DNA from 2 places in the Streptomyces sp. NPDC004647 genome. Region 2 is predicted to be linked to the other one. Evidence: riboswitches for the same ligand, from Rfam matches in the RefSeq annotation. Region 2 holds a riboswitch; the other holds the start of a gene.

Region 1 (9,569 bases), on a different contig from region 2:
TGCACGACACCATGCACCGTGGCGACGTGTCCAGGGCGGTCGCCGCCGGGCTGCACTGCCGTCCCATCGCGGAAACCGTGGCAGACACCTGGGCCTGGCTCCAGGACCTGGGCGGGGAACCGCCCCAGCGGCCCGACCGGACGCCGGTCGGACTGGATCCGGAGACGGAAGCGAAGCTGCTGCGCAGCTGAACTGCCGCCGGGAAGGGGACTGGTGTGGGCGCCCGGTGGAGGCGCTCGACGCGGACGTACGGGGTGCTGGGCTCGACGCGGACGTACGGGATGCCGACCGGGCGGGCCGAGGTCACGCCGGGCGGGTCGAGGTCACGCCGGGCGGGTCGCCCCCGCGAAGGGCATCTGGTCGAGGGGGGCGACCCGTACCGGCGCACCCGGGCGCGGCGCGTGGATCATCTGGCCCTCGCCGATATAGAGACCGACATGGCTGATGCCCGAGTAGAAGAAGACCAGGTCGCCGGGGGCGAGCTGGGAACGGGGGACGCGACGGCCGATGTTGATCTGGGTGTACGTGGTGCGCGGGAGGGAGACCCCGGCGGCCCTCCAGGCGGCCTGGGTGAGGCCCGAGCAGTCGAAGCCGTTCGGGCCCGTGGCGCCCCAGACGTACGGCTTGCCGAGCGCGCCGTACGCGAAGGAGACGGCGCGTGCGGCGCGCGCGTTCGGCGCGTGGACCGCGCCGTACCGGGCGCCGCGATCGGCGCGGGCGGCACCGGCCGGTCCCGCCTGGCCGGATGTGGAGTGGCCGTCCTGTTGGAGCAACGACGCGCGCTGTGCGGACGTCAGCCGGTCGAGCAGCCGCTCCGCGGTCTCGAGCTTCCTCTGCACCGTGCGTTTGTGCCCGCGCAGATCGGCCTGTTGTTTCCTGAGCTCCGCCAGTTTGTCACCGGCCCGGGACCGGACCTCCTCGATGCCGCGCAGCCCGCGGCGCATGCCGGCGATCACGACGGCCTGGCGGCTGCCCGCCCGCTCGATGACCCTGACGCGGTCGAGGTACTGCTCGGGAGAGGCGGAGAGGACGAGCTGGAAGGCGGGATCGAGGCCCCCGGAGCGGTACTGGGCGGCAGCGATCGAACCGAGTGCGTTGCGGGAGATATTGAGTTCCCCGGTCCTGCGGGCGGCCTCGTCGCGCAGGCCGTCCAGCTTCTTCTGAGCGGCGTCGGACTTCTCCTTCGCTCCGTTGTACTTCTCGGTGGCCACCTCGGCCTCGTGGTGGAGCCGGTCCACCTCGGCCTTCACCTGAGCGGGGGTGAGACCCGGGTCGGCGTACGCGGGGCCATCGACGGCTGTCGCGCCCGCCGCGCCGGCGAGGGCGAGCACCGTCGCCGTACGGGCGGTGTTGCCGGTGAGCGATCGCTGCCTGGGCTTTCTGTGCGAGGCCACGGCCGCCATCACATCCTTCCTGCTGACCGGCGGCCGTGGGGAGCGGTCGCCATGGGGGAGGACCGTAGCCCTCCGGATCGCCGGCGAGCACGGCGATGACCGGGACTGAAAGGTTTCGGCACGGCGCTGAACAGAAGCACCGGGTGAATTCTCCCGGTACTGCCGGTTCGCGCTACGGGCCTGACCGAAGCGGCGATTGAGGCTCTCCCGGCTGAACCCCGGTGCTATGAGCCCGGGCGCGGGCTGCCGGTCTGCCGCGCATGTCGGCGTGACAGTGCCCCCGACTGCACGCAGTCGGGGGCACTGTCACAGCTTGCGGCACGCGGCCCGTACCGGCGCTGGTCCGTACGGCCTTGTCCGTCGTAGGCGGCTACGCCGGGCGGACGCTCCCGTAGATCGGCATGAACGTGATCGCCTCGGTCCGTACGTTCGCCCCGGGCTTCGGCGCGTGGATCATCTGGCCGTCGCCTATGTAGAGCCCGACGTGGCTGATGTCGTCGTAGAAGAAGACCAGGTCACCCGGCTTCAGGTCCTCCGTGGCGATGCGCGAGCCGACCTTCACCTGGTCCCAGGTGGTGCGGGGCAGCGAGACACCTGCGGCCTTCCAGGCACCCTGGGTCAGGCCCGAGCAGTCGTAGGAGTTCGGGCCGGTGGCGCCCCACACGTACGGCTTGCCGATCTGCGCCCGCGCGAAAGCCAGCGCCTTGGCAGCCTTGGTGGCGTACGTGCCGGAGTCCGCGCCCGTGCCCGAGCCCGGGGTGGAGGTGCCGCCGTCCGACGAGCCCGAGCCCTCGTTCCGCTCCCGCTCCTCGCGCTGCTTCTCCGCCTGCTCCCGGGCCAGCTCCTCCGCCTTGCGCTGGGCTGCCTGCTCTCTCTTGCGCTCGAGCGCCGCCAGCCGCGCCTTCTCCTCGGCCGTCAGGTCCGACAGCAGCTCGCGGGCTTTGGCGAGCTTGCCCTGCACGGACTCCTTGCTGGTCCGCAGCTCGTTCTGCGACTCGTTCAGCTGCGCCAGGCTCTCGGTCGCCTCGGCGCGCTTCTCCGTCGCAGTCGCCTGCTGGGTCTGGAAGTCCGTCACCGCTTGCTTCTGCCGGCCGGTCATCCGGTCCAGCATGTGGTTCTGGTCGAAGTAGTCCTGCGGGTCGGAGGCGAGCAGCAGGGTCGCGGTCGGGTCCATCCCGCCGTTCCGGTACTGCGTTGCGGCGTAGCTGCCGAGCAGCCGCCGGGCCTCGTTGAGCTTCTGCGTCCGCTTGGCCACATCGTCGATCAGCCGGTCGGACTTGGTGCGCTGCTTGTCCGTGCGCTCCTTTGCCTCGTTGTACTCCTGGGTGGCCGTACCCGCCTGCCGGTAGAGCTCGTCCACCTTCTTCTGGACCTCTTCCACGCTCTGCTTCGGCTCCCCAGGTGCGGCCTGGGCAGTCTGCGAGAGCAGGCCGAAGGAGGCGAGTGCCGCGGTCGAGAGGCCGACGGCGGTGCGGGACCCGTGGGAGGTGAGAGTACGAGGCCGCGATTTGCGGTGCGACGCCAAGGCGCGCGTCTCCTTCCGTGGACCGCCTACCGGGTTAGCTGTCGGGTTCGGGCGATCGGAAGGTTGCCCTACGGTCCGTACGCCGCGTGCTCTGCACGCGTGTGCGAACCGATTCACCCCGGTGATACGTGTGGGTCCCCGGCTCCGGCTGCCCCTCGGGCATTGGCCGGACTCGGCGTCGGCGCCCGTGCCGACGCGGTCGCCGGCGGGGGGTGCGGGTCGCCTGAGCGAGCACGGTAGCCAACTTGTGGTGCCGCTGTGAAGGCTGATGTTCGATATGCCCGAAACCTTTTCGTGACCTAGCCCCCATGGCAACCGACTGGACGGTACGCGGCTGCGCACAGTGACAACCGACGGGACGGTACGGAGGGGCCTCGGTGGTGATCCGGAGGGAAGCACGGTGGACATCGCCGGGACGGCGGCGGGACGACAACCGGGCGGCAGCGGGCCGGCGGCGGGGCAGCACCAGGGCAGCGGCAGGGGCAGCGACGGGGGTGACAATGGGGAAGCGGTGTGGGCTGTCGGTCCGGCGGCCTAGACTCGGTTGGCGATGAGCAGCCTCTTTGACGACAGCTTCCTGGCGGACCTCGAGCACCCGGCCGAGCGCCCCCCGCCCCCGCCCGAGGGCCCGGCGCCCGAACACGTTCCGGCGGACCTGTTCGGTGGGCGCTTCGACGCCCCCGTGGACCGGGACGCGTACTACCGCGACGGCGCACCGCGCCCCGCCGTGGACCCCGCCGCGCTGCTCGAAGGCCTGAACGAGCAGCAGCGGGCCGCGGTCGTCCACACCGGTTCGCCGCTGCTCATCGTCGCCGGTGCCGGGTCCGGCAAGACCCGGGTGCTCACCCACCGGATCGCACATCTGCTGGGCACCCGCCGCGTGCACCCCGGCCAGGTCCTCGCGATCACCTTCACCAACAAGGCCGCGGGCGAGATGAAGGAGCGAGTGGAGGAGCTCGTGGGGCCGCGGGCGAATGCCATGTGGGTGTCCACCTTCCACAGCGCGTGCGTCCGCATCCTGCGCCGGGAGAGCAAGAAACTCGGCTTCACCTCCAGCTTCTCGATCTACGACGCCGCCGACTCCAAGCGCCTCATGGCACTGGTCTGCCGAGATCTGGACCTGGACCCCAAGCGCCACCCTCCCAAGGCCTTCAGCGCGAAGATCTCCAACCTCAAGAACGAGCTCATCGACGAGGAGGACTTCGCCGCGCAGGCTGCCGGGAGCGCCTCCGGGTCGGAGGGCGGCGGAGGGTTCGAGAAGACCCTCGCCGAGGCGTACGCGCTCTACCAGTCGCGGCTGCGCGAGGCCAACGCGCTGGACTTCGACGACATCATCATGACGACGGTTCATCTCCTCCAGGCGTTCCCGGACGTCGCGGAGCACTACCGGCGGCGCTTCCGGCACGTACTCGTCGACGAATACCAGGACACCAACCACGCGCAGTACACCCTGATCCGTGAGCTGGTGGGGACGGGCGGGACCGAGGCCGGGACCGAGACCGATCGAGCCCCTGTCGCGGAGCTGTGCGTGGTGGGCGACGCCGACCAGTCGATCTACGCCTTCCGCGGCGCGACCATCCGTAACATCCTCCAGTTCGAGGAGGACTATCCGGACGCGAAGACGATCCTGCTGGAGCAGAACTACCGCTCCACGCAGACCATCCTCAGCGCCGCCAATGCCGTCATCGAGCGGAACGAGAACCGCCGCCCGAAGAACCTGTGGACCGAGGCCGGGGCGGGCGCGTCGATCACCGGCTATGTCGCCGACACCGAGCACGACGAGGCGCAGTTCGTCGCCGACGAGATCGACCGGCTGACGGACGCGGGTGACGCCAAGGCGGGCGACGTCGCCGTTTTCTACCGTACGAACGCCCAGTCCCGGGTCTTCGAAGAAATCTTCATCCGGGTCGGGCTGCCGTACAAGGTCGTCGGCGGCGTGCGCTTCTACGAGCGCAAGGAGGTCCGCGACGTGCTCGCGTATCTGCGCGTGCTCGCGAACCCCGAGGACACCGTGCCGCTGCGCCGGATCCTCAACGTGCCCAAGCGCGGCATCGGCGACCGGGCGGAGGCGATGATCGACGCGCTCGCGCAGCGCGAGAAGACCTCCTTCGCGCAGGCGCTGCGCCGGGTCGACGAGGCGTACGGCATGGCGGCCCGGTCGGCGAACGCGGTGAAGCGGTTCAACACACTGCTCGAGGAGCTGCAGACGATCGCCGAGTCCGGCGCCGGGCCGGCGACGGTGCTGGAGGCGGTCCTGGAGCGTACGGGCTATCTCGCCGAGCTCCAGGCGTCCACCGATCCGCAGGACGAGACGCGGGTCGAGAACCTTCAGGAACTGGCGGCGGTGGCCCTGGAGTTCGAGCAGGAGCAGGCCGCTGGGAACGCTGAGAACCCGGGCACGCTCTCCGACTTCCTGGAGCGGGTCGCGCTGGTCGCCGACTCCGACCAGATCCCGGACGAGGACGAGGACGGCTCGGGCGTCATCACGCTGATGACGCTGCACACGGCCAAGGGCCTGGAGTTCCCTGTGGTCTTTCTGACGGGGATGGAGGACGGTGTCTTCCCGCACATGCGGGCGCTCGGCCAGACGAAGGAGCTGGAGGAGGAGCGGCGGTTGGCCTATGTGGGCATCACGCGTGCCCGGGAGCGGCTGTATCTGACGCGGGCGACGATGCGCAGTGCGTGGGGCCAGCCGTCGTACAACCCGGCCTCCCGGTTCCTCGAGGAGATCCCGGACGAGTTCGTGCAGTGGCGGCGTACGGGACCCGCTACGCCCTCGGCGTCGGCGGGCGCGATGGCGGGGCTGACGTCCTCGCTGTCGTCATCCCGCTCCAAGGCGGGGCCGAGCGGGTTCGCGACCCGCAGGACCACGGACCGGCCGGTGATCTCACTGGTGGTCGGGGACCGGGTGACACACGATCAGTTCGGTCTGGGGACCGTGGTGTCGGTGACGGGGAACGGGCATGACGCCAAGGCGACGATCGACTTCGGGGACGAGAAACCGAAGGTGCTGCTGCTGCGGTACGCGCCGGTCGAGAAGCTCTGACCCGGGAGGGCGATGGCGGTGTCGGTCCGGGCTGCGCGCCGCTTCGGGTCGGCCGGACCCGCCTGTCAGCGCTGAGTCTTGGGGCGGGCTGAGCCGACCCCGCCCCTGTACGCCTCAGCTCCGCGCGCCTCGGCCCGGATGCGCCGACTCCGGACGCCTCAGCTCCGGGTGGGTCAGGCCGGGGTGGGTCAGGCCGGGGTGGGTCAGGTCGGGTCGAGGCCCTTGCTGCGCAGCCACGGCAGCGGGTCGATCGCCGAGTCGCCGCCGGGGTGCACCTCGAAGTGCAGGTGCGGGCCGGTGGAGTTGCCGGAGTTGCCGGAGTAGGCGATGACGTCCCCCGCCTTGACCGAACCGGACCGGATCTTCGTACTGCTGAGGTGGCAGTACCACGTCTCGGTGCCGTCGGGGGCGGTGACTATGGCCATGTTGCCGTAGGAGAGGTTGTATTGCGTGCGGACGGTGCCGTCGGTCGCGGCCATCACCGGCGTGCCGTAGCTCACCGGGAAGTCGATGCCGCTGTGCACGGACATCCAGTTGACACCCGCCTGGCCGTACGTGGCGCTGAGCCCGTGCTGCTCGACCGGGATCGCGAACTTGGGGCGGAGCGCCTCCTTGCGGGCGGCCTCGGCCTCCTTGCGCTTCTTCTCATCCAGCTGCCGCTGCTTGAGGTCGATGCGTTCCTGCGTACGGCTGGCGCGGTCCGCGAAGTCGTCGGCGTCGGCGGTGAGCGTCGCGAGCTGGGAGTCGAGCTTGCTGTTGGCCGCGGCCGGCTTGACGGCCGACACATCGGCGGCGGCCTGCGTGGTCTTGGATTCGCCCTTGTCGGCGTCGAGGCCGCTGACGGATGCGGCGGCGATACCTGCCACGCCCATCACGGCGACTGAGGGGACGGCGACGGTGAGGAGAGCGGAGCGGCGGGCGGGGGTGCGGCGGCGGCTCCGGCCCACGGGGCGGTTGTCCGCCCGGCGAGGGGCCGGGAGGATCGCTGCCTCGGGATCGAGGCCGGCCGGGTCCTCGTAGTATCCGGCGTCGGTTCCGTCGTTCTCGCTCAACGCCTCGAAGGCGGCCGTGCGTTCAGGTTCGGCTTCGGCGGCGTCGCTGTACGGCGCCTGGTCGTAGGACTCCTGGTCGTAGGACTCCTGGTCGTAGGACGCCGGGCCGTACGGTGTCTGGTCGTACGGCTCCTCGGCGGGGGAGTCCTCAACGGCCGCGTAGGCGGAGCCGTCCCAACTCTGGTTCTGCGCCGGGCCGTTGTCCCATGGCTCTTCGGGGTTCAGCCCCTGGTCCGTGTCCGTGGGGTGGGGAATGCCGTTCGGGTCGAAGCTCGCGTCGTACTGCCCGGTGCCGTACTGCCCGGCGGTGTCCCACGCCCCGGTGTTCCATCCAGTGGCGTCCAACTGGCCGGTCGTGTCGAGTGACTCGGCGGCGACGGGGCCCGCCTGGGCCGGGATGCCGGGGGTCGGTTCGTAACCGGTGGCAGCCCACATCCCGCTGGTGTCGTAGCTGCCGGTCTCGTACGTCGTCGGGTGGGCCCCGTACGCGTCGTATCCGGCGCCGTACGCGTCATATCCGGCGGCCGGCTGGGCGCCGCTCGTGTCCCAGTGCCCGGTGTCCCAGTTCCCCGTGGCGTACTGCGTCGCGCCGTACTGCGGAGATCCGTACTGGGTGGTGTCGTACTGGCCCGTGTCATAGCTGCCGGGAAGCGAGCCGAAGAGCGGGTCGCCGTCACCGTAGGCCGCGTCACCGTAGGCCGTGGCGAGGTTGTCGAAGGTTCCGGTCGCGTAGCCGTCGTACCCGGCGTGGCCGTTGAGGGCCCCCTGCTGGTCGTACGCCGTATAGTGCGCATGCGAGGCGTCAGGAGCGTTAACGGTCGGGATCGTGCCTCCCGACGGGTGACGGTCGTTCACCACCAAGCTTCTCTTTCGCCTCGGCAGCAGGAGAATTAGCGGCGACTGTACCCGGCGGTATGCGACGGCGACAATCTTCGGCAGGATTCGAGCTGCCGGGGAACGGGCATATGGCCGTCTTTCGGCTGATGCAGACTGTAGCTTGGCCGGGTGTTCGAATTCAGTTCGACGGCCAATCTCCCCTGGGCGGGGGCGGATCAGGCCACGGAGGCCGCCTCCGAGGCCTCGCCGCCCGGCGACGCGGCGTCCAACGCCTGGCGAATCCCCGCGGCGACTGCCGCATGCACCGGCAGCGCGAGATGTCCGATACCGCTGACCTGCACGTTGTGCGAAATGAGATCCGGGTGGTCGAGGCAGGCCGTCTCCAGCGGAACCATCAGCTGGTCCAGGTCGCTCCAGAAGTTGACGAAATGCGTGGTGCAATTCGGGGCGGGTTGCGCCAACTCCTCGATCAGATCCGAATCCGGACGCATCTGCCGCACGATCGGGTGGGCGGACAGCAGGGGCACGGCACGGGTGCCGGAGTGCGGGGTGCCGAGCGCGACCAGGGTGCGGACGCGGGCGTCGCCGCCGAGCCGCTGTACGTAGTAGCGGGCGATCAGCCCACCCAGGCTGTGCCCCACGATGTCGACCTGGTCGTGGCCGGTACGGGCGCAGACCTCCTCGATGTGCGGGCCGAGAAGGGCCGCGGCGGCACGGATGTCACAGCACAGCGGGGAGTAGTTGAGAGCTTCAACTTCGCTCCACCCGTGCTGGCGCAGGGAGCGTCGCAGCAGGACGAAGACCGAGCGGTTGTCGATGAAGCCGTGCAGCAGCAGGACCGGCAGCCGGTCCTCGTGGGGGGCTTCGACGGTCGCCAGGATGGACGCTTCGGACGCGTCCAGCGGCTCGATGGGGGTGATGACCTGCGGCTCGCAGGGCGAGTTCTGGCTGGGGCGCTCCTGGATCACGCCGGTGGGGTAGAGCACGGCGTGCCCGGCGAGAATCGCCAGGTCCAGGGCCGTGGCCTTGATGAGCGCGGCGGAGGGGCGTAGAAGACTCGGAAGAAAGGGTAGGGCCCCCATTGGCCGACCTCCCGACCGGCACGCGAAGGGACGACTCCGTCCCCCGTGTGCCCTCACGGAAAGCCGTTTCGAGGACCGGTGCGGCTCGGGGTCCGGGTCGCACCGCCTGGGCCGCGGCTCTCACGGCGCCTTGGTGCGGAGACCTCGCTGCGGCTCTCCTTGTACGTGTCCCAGGTGTGATTTCCCCCTCTGAGGCCTTCGCGAAACTGCTGGGTGCGGGATGCTGGGGATAACGTTCGTTCACTTCCGGTGTTTCCGGCCATGTGGGAACTGGGCCGGCGGCGGCGGACGGACACCGCGGATGTACAGATATACAGAGATGTGCATGGAGGCAGTGATGGGTGTGTCGGGTCCGATCCGCGTGGTCGTGGCGAAGCCGGGGCTCGACGGCCACGATCGCGGAGCCAAGGTCATCGCACGGGCGCTCCGTGACGCCGGTATGGAGGTCATCTACACCGGGCTGCACCAGACCCCGGAGCAGATCGTCGACACGGCGATCCAGGAGGACGCCGACGCGATCGGCCTTTCCATCCTGTCCGGTGCCCACAACACGCTCTTCGCGAAGGTGCTCGAGCTGCTGAAAGAGCGCGACGCGGTGGACATCAAGGTCTTCGGCGGCGGCATCATCCCCGA
Region 2 (9,569 bases):
GGAGTGGCCCGAGGGTGTGGAGCGCTACCGGAACGCGGCGCCGCTGGGGCGGTTGTGCCGTCCCGCCGACATCGGGCGCGCCTGTGTCTTCCTCGCCTCGCCGATGGCGGAGTGCGTCACCGGGCACGATCTCGTGGTGGACGCGGGAGTCACGGCGCGCCCGACGTGGTAGCGCGTACGCCGTGCGCGGGCCGGCCCGGGCGTCACCAGGGAAGCAGGCGGGGGTCGATGCGCTTCGCGGGGTCCGGCGGGGAGAGGAGCCCTGCGCCGGTGCCGCCGGCCTGTTGCAGCCAGCGGACGATGGCTCCGACGGCCCCTCCGTCCAGCTGGGCGAGGTCGCGGATGACGCGCCGGTCGTCGGGATGCGGCGGGATGGCGGCCCGGGTCAGCTCGGCGTGCAGCAGCAGCCGCTGGGCGTCGGACGAGTTGCGAACGCCGTTGACCGGGCCTGCGAGCGGGGACTCCTGCGCCTGCACCGGGAGCTCCATCGTGACAGCGAACGGGTCGGCCATGTTCGGTCGCCTCCTTCAAAGTGCCCATCGGAAGGGATGGTGCGGTTTCCCCTTTGCGACGGCGCGTCCGGCGGCGCGGTTGCGGAATCCTCGCGCTATCACCCGTCCGGCCGCACGGCGAGCGGGAGGGGTGCGTCGGCCGGGCACGGCTGAGGCGCCCCTCCCGCACGCGGGGAAGGGCGCCTCAGCCGGTCGGGAAGGTGCGTCGAACGCTCCGGTCCCGGTGTCGCGTTACCTCAGATGGAGACGCCGTGCTCCCGCAGGTAGGCGAGCGGGTCGATGTCCGAGCCGTAGTCCGGGCCGGTGCGCACCTCGAAGTGCAGGTGCGGGCCGGAGGAGTTGCCGGTCGAACCGGACAGGCCGATCTGCTGGCCGCCGGTGACCGACTGGCCGGCCGAGACGGACAGCGAGGACAGGTGGCCGTACTGGCTGTACTTGCCGTCCTCGTGGCGGATGACGACCTCGTTGCCGTACGAGCCGCCCCAGCCCGCGGAGACGACCTCGCCCGCGCCGATGGACTTCAGCGGGGTGCCGGTGGGTACGGGGAAGTCGGCGCCGGTGTGGTAGCCGCTGGACCAGCTGCCGCCGGCCTGGTGGTACGGGGTGCCGATCGTGGTGTCACCGACCGGAGCGGTGAAGCCGGAGGCGCTCTTGGCCTGCTGCTTCGGCTTGGCCTCGGCCTTGGGGGCGGCCTTGTGCGCGGCCTTCGGAGCCTCGGCCTTCGGAGCCTCGGCCTTGGGCGCGGCCTTGGGGGCCTGCTCCCGCTTCGGCTCGGCCTCGGCCTTGTCGCCGCCCACGGCGAGCTTCTGGCCCGGGCGGATCAGGTTCGGGTCGTCGCCGACGACCTTGCGGTTGTCCTCGTAGACCCGCTGCCAGCCGCCGTCGGTGTGCTTGGCGGTCGCGATCTTGTAGAGGGAGTCGCCCGGGACGACGGTGTACGACTCGGGCTTCGCCTCGCGCTTGCCCTCGGCCGGCGTGCTCTTGGGCTTCGGAGCGGCCTCGGACTTGGCCTTGGCGGGGGCCTGCCGGCCCTCGGTGGAGACCTCGGGGTCGGCACCGCCCTGGGTCAGACCGGCCTTGCCGGAGCACACGGGCCAGGCACCGGGGCCCTGGCTGTCGAGCACCTTCTCGGCGATGGCGATCTGCTGGTCCTTGGTCGCCTGGTCGGCGCGCGGCGCGTACTCGCTGCCGCCGAACGCGTTCCAGGTCTCCTCGGTGAACTGAAGTCCGCCATAGAACCCGTTGCCGTTGTTGATGCTCCAGTTGCCGGTGCTCTCGCACTCGGCGACCTTGTCCCAGGTGCTGACGGAGGCGGCGTTCGCCTGGCCGACACCGATGAGGGGAAGAGCGATACCGGCGCCGCCTGCGGCGGCGACGAGGGACACCCGGGAGATTCGGCCGGGGCGGTAGCGACGGTGACGTCCGCGTGCAGACATAGGTGGGTCCTCTCCTACGCCTGCGAGGTGAGCTGTCGGGTTCGGGCTGGAGTTGCCCGGCCGCGCCCTGAGCAGCGTCAAGCGCTGCGGCGCGTCTTCACCCCAAGCCGGACCGCACACCATCGCGCGGTACGGCACTTACCTGGTTCCCCCGCTCCTGCCGTGGTGCGTTTGTCGTTTCTCCCCCGGCCGGCGGCAGGACTCGGCGTTCCGGCTGGTGGCGCCCGCCCTTTCGATGGGCAGGCAGCGGCAAAAGTAAGCGCATTGATTTCTTCACCACAAGTGCCGGGTATTCCACGCATTCGGTATTAACGAGATCCACTCGACGCCGGGTCACGCTACGCTGCCGATCTTGGTCCCAGAGCGATAGGCATTACTACTGAACGGCTCTCATAATCTGCGTTCGGTAACCAAGTTGGCAGATTTGGGGCGTATCGAGTGCGCGGGGTCACATCAGGGCGGAACTCCTGTGAGATGGCTCACCCGCAGTCGAATTGCCCTATTTGGAGCCGAGGTTCTCCTTTGCTGCATTGCAGGCGCTAAGCAGTCTTTTGCCGCGCCGCATAGTATCTGCATTTGGCGCATGTCGGACACTCGCTGCTCGAACGCCCATAACAGGTGAAACGGATGATTCGACAGCGTGGTCACCGCGTTGTGCGCCGGGGTGGCGGCCCTCCCCCCGGTTATCGTGAGGTCCCTCGTCGCGGACCTTCGGAGTCAGTGTGCAGAGAGCGGAAGAGCTGATCGACCCCCCGTCATCGGTGCCGCCGGCACTGGGCGCGCGCGCGTCCCGTACGCTTCCTGGCCGGACCTCTCCGCCCGTCGTGGCGGCGGGCGCGCTGGTCATCGCCGTGGCCGTCGCCGTGGCGCTGGGAGGGAGCGGCTGGCTGTCCCAGCCGGCCGCACAGGCCTGGCGGACGATCTGCGTGGCCATCGTGATCCAGGCGCTGCCGTTCCTGCTGCTGGGCACCGCCCTGTCGGGCGCCATCAACGCCTTCGTCCCCGCCCGGGCCTTCAGCAGGGCGCTGCCGAAGAACCCTGCCCTCGCCGTCCCCGTCGCAAGTGCCGCGGGGGTGGTCCTGCCGGGGTGCGAGTGCGCCTCGGTGCCCGTGGCGGGGAGCCTGATCCGCCGCGGGGTGGCCCCGGCGGCCGCGCTGACGTTCCTCCTCTCGGCCCCCGCGGTGAATCCGATCGTGCTCACCGCCACGGCCGTCGCCTTCCCGGGAGCTCCGGAGATGGTGGTGGCCCGGCTCCTCGCCTCGCTCGCCGCTTCGGCGGCGATGGGCTGGCTGTGGATCCGTCTGGGCCGCCAGGAGTGGCTGCGCCTGCCGGCCCGGACCACCGGTCACACGCCGGGACACGACAGGTGGGAGGAGTTCCGGCTCGGCTTCCAGCACGACTTCCTGCACGCGGGGGGATTCCTGGTGCTGGGGGCGATGGCGGCCGCCACATTCAACGTCACGGTGCCGCGCTCGGTGCTGGACACCTTCTCCGCTTCGCCCTGGCTCTCCGTCATCTTCCTGGCCGCGCTGGCCATCGTGCTCGCCGTCTGTTCCGAGGCCGACGCGTTCGTCGCGGCCTCATTGACCGGTTTCTCCCCCACGGCCCGGCTCGCCTTCATGGTCGTGGGGCCCATGGTCGACCTGAAGCTCATGGCGCTGCAGTCCGGCACCTTCGGGCGGGCGTTCGCGATCCGGTTCGCCCCGGCGACCGCGGTGGTGGCCGTGGCGTGCAGCGCCCTGATCGGTTGGTGCCTGCTGTGAAGCGGAACATCCAGGTACTGCTGCTTCTGCTGTCCGGGGCCGGGCTGCTGCACATCTCGCTGTTCAGCGATGTGTATCTGCGGTACGTGAAGGAGGGCCTGCGGCTGCCGCTGATCATGTCGGCGCTGCTGCTGATCGCCCTGGGGCTGGTGGGGGCGGCACGCGACGGCTTCCCGCTCGCCCGGCCCGCCGAGGCCGGAGAACAGGGTCACGAGGACCACGGACACGGCCATGACCACAGCGGCGGACCGAAGATCGCCTGGCTGCTCTTCCTGCCCGCGATCACCCTGCTGTTCTTCGCACCGCCTGCCCTGGGCGCCTACACCGCCTCCCGGGGCGATGACACCGCCGTGGCGGAACAGGCGCGGTTCCCACCGCTGCCCGACCAGTCCCCCCATCCGATGTCGCTCTCGGCGTTCAGCTCGCGCGCGCGGCAGGACCCCGAACGCAGCCTGGAGGACCGCAGGGTCCGGATGACCGGCTTCGTCACGCCCGGCGAGGACGGCGGCTGGTATCTGACCCGTCTGGTCCTGAGCTGCTGCGCGGCGGACTCCCAGTCGATCAAGGTCGAGATGCACGGAGCCTCTCCCCCGTCGGCGGACAGCTGGGTCACGGTGACCGGCACCTGGCGTCCCGTGGGGAAGGTGGGCACCGCCTCAGCCGCGGCGGCCCTCGACACGGACGAGGTCCGCCGCATCCGGCAGCCCGCGAACCCGTACATGGACACCGCGCCGCCCGCGGCGTGACCGGGTGCGGCGCGGGGCAGCGCAGGGCGGGCGGGGTCAGCGAATCGGCATGCCGGAGAGGGTGCGGGCGATCACCAGGCGCTGGATCTCGCTCGTGCCCTCGAAAATGGTGTAGATCGCCGCGTCGCGGTGCATGCGCTCGACCGGGTATTCGCGGGTGAAGCCGTTGCCGCCGAGGATCTGCATCGCCTGGGCCGTCACCGACTTGGCCACCTCGCCGGCGTAGAGCTTGGACATCGAGCCCTCCGCCGAGGTGAAGGGCTTGGACGCGGCAGCCATCCACGAGGCGCGCCACACCAGCAGCCGGGCCGCGTCGATCTGGGTCCGCATGTCGGCGAGCTGGAAGGCGACGCCCTGGTTGTTGATGATGGGGCGGCCGAACTGCTCGCGGGTCTTGGCGTAGTCGAGGGCGACCTCGTACGCGGCGCGGGCGGTGCCGACCGCCATGGCGCCGACGGCCGGGCGGGAGGCCTCGAAAGTCGCCATCGCGGCGTTCTTCACGCGCTCGCCGCCGGCCTTCGCGCGCTCGCGGGAGCGGGCCAGGCGCTCGTCGAGCTTGTCCTTGCCACCGAGCAGGCAGTGGCCGGGGACACGTACGTCCTCCAGGACGACCTCGGCGGTGTGGGAGGCGCGGATGCCGTGCTTCTTGAACTTCTGGCCCTGGGAGAGGCCGGGCGTGTTCGGCGGAACGATGAAGGAGGCGTGGCCGCGCGCGCCGATCTCGGGGTCCACGACCGCCACGACGACGTGGACATTGGCGATGCCGCCGTTGGTCGCCCACGTCTTGGTCCCGTTCAGGACCCACTCGTCCTTGGCCTCGTCGTAGACCGCGCGGGTGCGCATGGCGGAGACGTCCGAGCCGGAGTCGGGCTCGGAGGAACAGAAGGCGGCGAGCTTCACATCGTCGGGGTCGCCGTACATCTGCGGGATCCAGGTGCCCACCTGCTCCTCCGTGCCGTTGGCGAGGACGCCCACCGCGGCCAGGCCGGTGCCGACGATGGACAGGCCGATGCCCGCGTCACCCCAGAAGAGCTCCTCCGTGGCCATGGGGATGCCGAGGCCGGTGGGGTCGAAGAACTGCTGGGCGTAGAAGTCGAGCGAGTACAGGCCGATCTTGGCGGCGTCCTGGATGACCGGCCAGGGCGTCTCCTCGCGTTCGTCCCACTCGGCCGCGGCGGGGCGCATGACATCCGCCGCAAAGCCGTGGACCCAGTCCCGGACAGCCTTCTGGTCGTCGTTGAGCTCGAGCGTGAACTCGGCCATGTCCCCTCCACGTGCTTGTTACTTGCGGTAACGGAAGTCTGTTACTGACTGGTAGGTCATGTCAACTCCCCGTTCCCCCTTCAATGCCCTGGGTAGCCAGGTGTTACGTTGCGCAGGCACCCAAGCAAGCGCGCACCGGGCGGGGAGAACACACCATGGAGACCAGTCAGCGGGACGACCAACAGCGAGCTGCTGCGCGACGCCGCAAAGAGCTGCTGGAAGCCGCGGACCGGGTCGTGCTGCGCGACGGGCCGGGCGCGTCCATGAACGCCATCGCCGCGGAGGCCGGGATCACCAAGCCGATCCTCTACCGGCACTTCGGCGACAAGGGCGGGCTGTACCGGGCCCTGGCCGCACGCCACACCGACGCCCTGCTCGACGGGCTGCGCGCCGCGCTCGACGCCCCCGCGCACCGCAGGGACCGGGTCGAGGCGACGCTGGACACCTATCTCGTCGCCATCGAGGCACGGCCCCAGGTGTACCGCTTCCTCATGCACCCCGCCGATTCCGACGAGTCCCAGACCGGGGAGCAGGGCTTCGACGTGGGCCGGCACTCGGCTCCCCTGCTGCGCCGGATGGGCGAGGAGCTCGCCCAGGTCATCGCCGAGCGGGTCGACCTCGGCCCGGACGGCGAGCAGCTGGCCCGGGTCTGGGGGCACGGCATCGTCGGCATGATGCACGCGGCCGGCGACTGGTGGCTGCGCGAACGGCCCTGCTCCCGGGACGAGTTGGTGCACAGCCTGGCCGATCTGCTCTGGGGGCGGCTGGCCGCGGCCGGCGACCGGATGGGCGGCCCCGGCTTCTGACGTACCCCGGCCACCGGGTGCGGGCATACGACGGGCATACGCGGCTAGGAACTCCAGGAGGCGCGGCGGGCCGCTCGGAGCACCCGGCGGCGCCGAAGCCCGGTCAGCCGGTCCGGGAAGACGCCGCCCTCCAGGTGGTCCATCTCGTGCTGCAGACAGCGCGCGAAGAATCCGGTGCCCTCGACGCGGACCGGCTCGCCGGTCCGCAACACGCCTTCGACGACGGTGTGGTCGAAACGGCGCGTCCCCGCCTCGATACCCGGGAGGGACAGACATCCCTCGGGGCCGGTCACGGTCACGCCGTCGGCCTCGACCAGCCGCGGGTTGACCACGTGTCCGAGGTTTCTGCGGTCCTCGTCGTCGGGGCAGTCGAAGACGAACACCCGTACCGGCAGCCCGATCTGGTTCGCGGCCAGGCCGACACCCTGGGCCGCGTACATCGTGGCGTACATGTCCTCGATCAGTCGCGCCAGTGCCGCGTCGAAGCGGGTGACCTCGAGGCAGGGTCCGTGCAGCACCGGGTCGCCGAGCAGCCGCATCGGCTTGACGAGTCCCGGACTGCCGGGAATAGCACTGTGTCGCACGCCCCAAGAGTACGGTCCTGACGGCAGCGGCAGGTCGGGCGGTGGCGGGGTTCGGGCCCGGCGCCGGACCTCGATAGGCTGAGCCCCGACCGAAGCCTCCCGGCCGGCGATCGGCGCGAGGGGGCGTACTCACCGGCCGGGTCTCCCAGGACCCCACCGGGAGCGGGCGCGGCGCCGGATGCAAGGAGGAACAAGGACGATGGCAGGTGCAGGCAGCACGGAGCCGCTGTCGCCGCGGGCAAAGCTGGCCGTGACGGCGGGCAAGGCCGCGGCGGCGGTGTCGCGGGCGGCGGGCCGCGGCAGCGGATCGGTGATCGGCGGCAAGGTGGCGCTGAGGCTCGACCCCGACTTGCTCGCCCGGCTGGCGGGACACCTCGATGTGATCCTGGTGTCGGCGACCAACGGCAAGACCACGACCACGCGGCTGATCGCGGAGGCGCTGCGGGCGAGCGGCCCGGTGGTCTCGAACGCGCTCGGCGCCAACATGCCCGCCGGCATCACCTCGGCGCTCTCCGGGGGCTCCGACGCCAAGTTCGGTGTCATCGAGGTCGACGAGAAGTACCTCTCCGGCGTCGCACGCGACGTCACTCCGAAGGCCATCGCCCTGCTGAACCTCTCCCGCGACCAGCTCGACCGGGCCGCGGAGACCCGCATGCTCGCCGAGAAGTGGCGTGAGGGCCTCTCCGGTACGAAGGCCACGGTGATCGCCAACTGCGACGACCCGCTGATCGTCTGGGCCGCCTCCTCCTCCCCCAATGTCGTGTGGGTCGCCGCCGGCCAGGAGTGGAAGGACGACGCCTGGTCCTGCCCGTCCTGCGGCGGTGTGCTGCAGCGCCCCGGTGACGACTGGGGCTGCGGCGAGTGCGGCTTCCGCCGCCCCACCCCGAGCTGGGCGCTGAACGGCGACCACGTCCTGGACCCGCACGGCTCCGCGTGGCCGATCCACCTCCAGCTCCCGGGCCGGGCGAACAAGGCGAACGCGACCACCTCCGCGGCCGTCGCCGCGACGTTCGGCGTACCGCCGCAGGTCGCCCTGGAGCGGATGTACCAGGTGCAGGCGGTCGCCGGCCGCTATGACGTCGTCGACTTCCAGCAGCGTCAGCTGCGGCTGCTGCTGGCGAAGAACCCGGCCGGCTGGCTGGAGACCTTCTCGCTGATCGACCCGCCCCCCACCCCGGTGATCCTCTCGGTCAACGCCCGCGGCGCGGACGGCACCGACACCTCCTGGCTGTGGGATGTGGACTACACCCGGCTCGCCGGGCACCCGATCTGCGTCCTCGGCGACCGCAAGCTGGACCTCGCGGTACGGCTTGAGGTCGCGGGCCTGGAATTCCGGGTCTGCGAGAGTGTGGACGAGGCCGTGCAGCTGTCCCCGCCCGGCCGCATCGAGACCATCGCCAACTACACCGCCTTCCAGGACCTGCGCCGCCGCGTGGGCAACTGACCGGCCCGTACCACGTAAAGGATTGCGAGCATGAGCGACAACAGCCTGCGCCTGGTGTGGGTCTACCCGGACCTGCTGAGCACCTACGGCGATCAGGGCAACGCGCTGGTGGTGGAGCGGCGGGCCCGTCAGCGGGGTCTGGACGTGGCACGGGTGGACGTACGGTCCGACCAGCCGCTGCCCACCTCCGGTGACATCTATCTGATCGGCGGCGGGGAGGACCGGCCGCAGCGGCTGGCGGCGGAGCGGCTGCGTCGTGACGGCGGACTGAACCGCGCGGTCGCCAACGGCGCGATCGTCTTCTCCGTCTGCGCCGGATACCAGATTCTGGGACACGAGTTCATCAACGACCTCGGCGAGCGCGAGGCGGGCCTCGGGCTGCTCGATGTGGTGAGCACCCGCGGCGAGAACGAGCGGTGCGTCGGCGATGTGCTGGCCGACATCGACGAGCGCCTGAACCTGCCGCCGCTGACCGGTTTCGAGAACCACCAGGGCATCACGCATCTGGGTCCGACGGCGCGCCCCTTCGCCCGGGTCCGGTTCGGCAAGGGGAACGGCACCGGGGACGGCTTCGAGGGCGCGTACAACGACACCGTCTTCGGCACGTACATGCACGGCCCGGTGCTGGCACGCAACCCGCTCATCGCCGACCTGATGCTGAAGCTGGCGCTGGATGTGAACGCGCTGCCGCCGGCCGACGACCGCTGGTACGAGGCGCTGCGCCAGGAGCGCATCGCCGCGGCCACCCAGCCCGCCTGACCGCTGGTACGTCCCCGCCGTCCATCGCTTGTAGGGTGGCGGGGATTCCAGCCGGACGACGCGGTCCGGCCGTCCTGCTCAGCTGCAGAGGTATTTCGAGCGATGCGCATTGGTGTGCTCACATCCGGCGGCGACTGCCCCGGCCTGAACGCGGTCATCCGGTCGGTCGTGCACCGGGCCGTGGCGGACCACGGTGACGAGGTCATCGGCTTCCACGACGGCTGGAAAGGCCTTCTGGAGTGCGACTACCGCAAGC

The links. A riboswitch is a leader RNA that binds a small molecule or an ion and turns the genes downstream of it on or off. The one in region 2 is predicted to bind cyclic di-AMP.
Region 1: another riboswitch for cyclic di-AMP. It lies ahead of ABZW18_RS29495 (NlpC/P60 family protein); the one in region 2 lies ahead of ABZW18_RS22685 (transglycosylase family protein).

Annotation. Positions count from the first base shown of each region.
Region 1 is NZ_JBEXKU010000095.1:1,783-11,351, forward strand. Features, by position in the region: gene ABZW18_RS29485 (NAD-dependent epimerase/dehydratase family protein) at 1-191, shown strand, start outside; gene ABZW18_RS29490 (C40 family peptidase) at 324-1,394, opposite strand; gene ABZW18_RS29495 (NlpC/P60 family protein) at 1,765-2,919, opposite strand; cyclic di-AMP (ydaO/yuaA leader) riboswitch at 2,927-3,107, opposite strand; gene pcrA (DNA helicase PcrA) at 3,470-5,965, shown strand; gene ABZW18_RS29505 (peptidoglycan DD-metalloendopeptidase family protein) at 6,169-7,872, opposite strand; gene ABZW18_RS29510 (alpha/beta fold hydrolase) at 8,070-8,936, opposite strand; gene ABZW18_RS29515 (cobalamin B12-binding domain-containing protein) at 9,274-9,569, shown strand, end outside.
Region 2 is NZ_JBEXKU010000053.1:6,566-16,134, forward strand. Features, by position in the region: gene ABZW18_RS22675 (SDR family oxidoreductase) at 1-172, shown strand, start outside; gene ABZW18_RS22680 (hypothetical protein) at 204-512, opposite strand; gene ABZW18_RS22685 (transglycosylase family protein) at 749-1,948, opposite strand; cyclic di-AMP (ydaO/yuaA leader) riboswitch at 1,953-2,128, opposite strand; gene ABZW18_RS22690 (permease) at 2,722-3,711, shown strand; gene ABZW18_RS22695 (TIGR03943 family protein) at 3,708-4,457, shown strand; gene ABZW18_RS22700 (acyl-CoA dehydrogenase family protein) at 4,494-5,720, opposite strand; gene ABZW18_RS22705 (TetR family transcriptional regulator) at 5,876-6,526, shown strand; gene def (peptide deformylase) at 6,571-7,110, opposite strand; gene ABZW18_RS22715 (MurT ligase domain-containing protein) at 7,310-8,554, shown strand; gene ABZW18_RS22720 (glutamine amidotransferase) at 8,585-9,313, shown strand; gene ABZW18_RS22725 (6-phosphofructokinase) at 9,416-9,569, shown strand, end outside.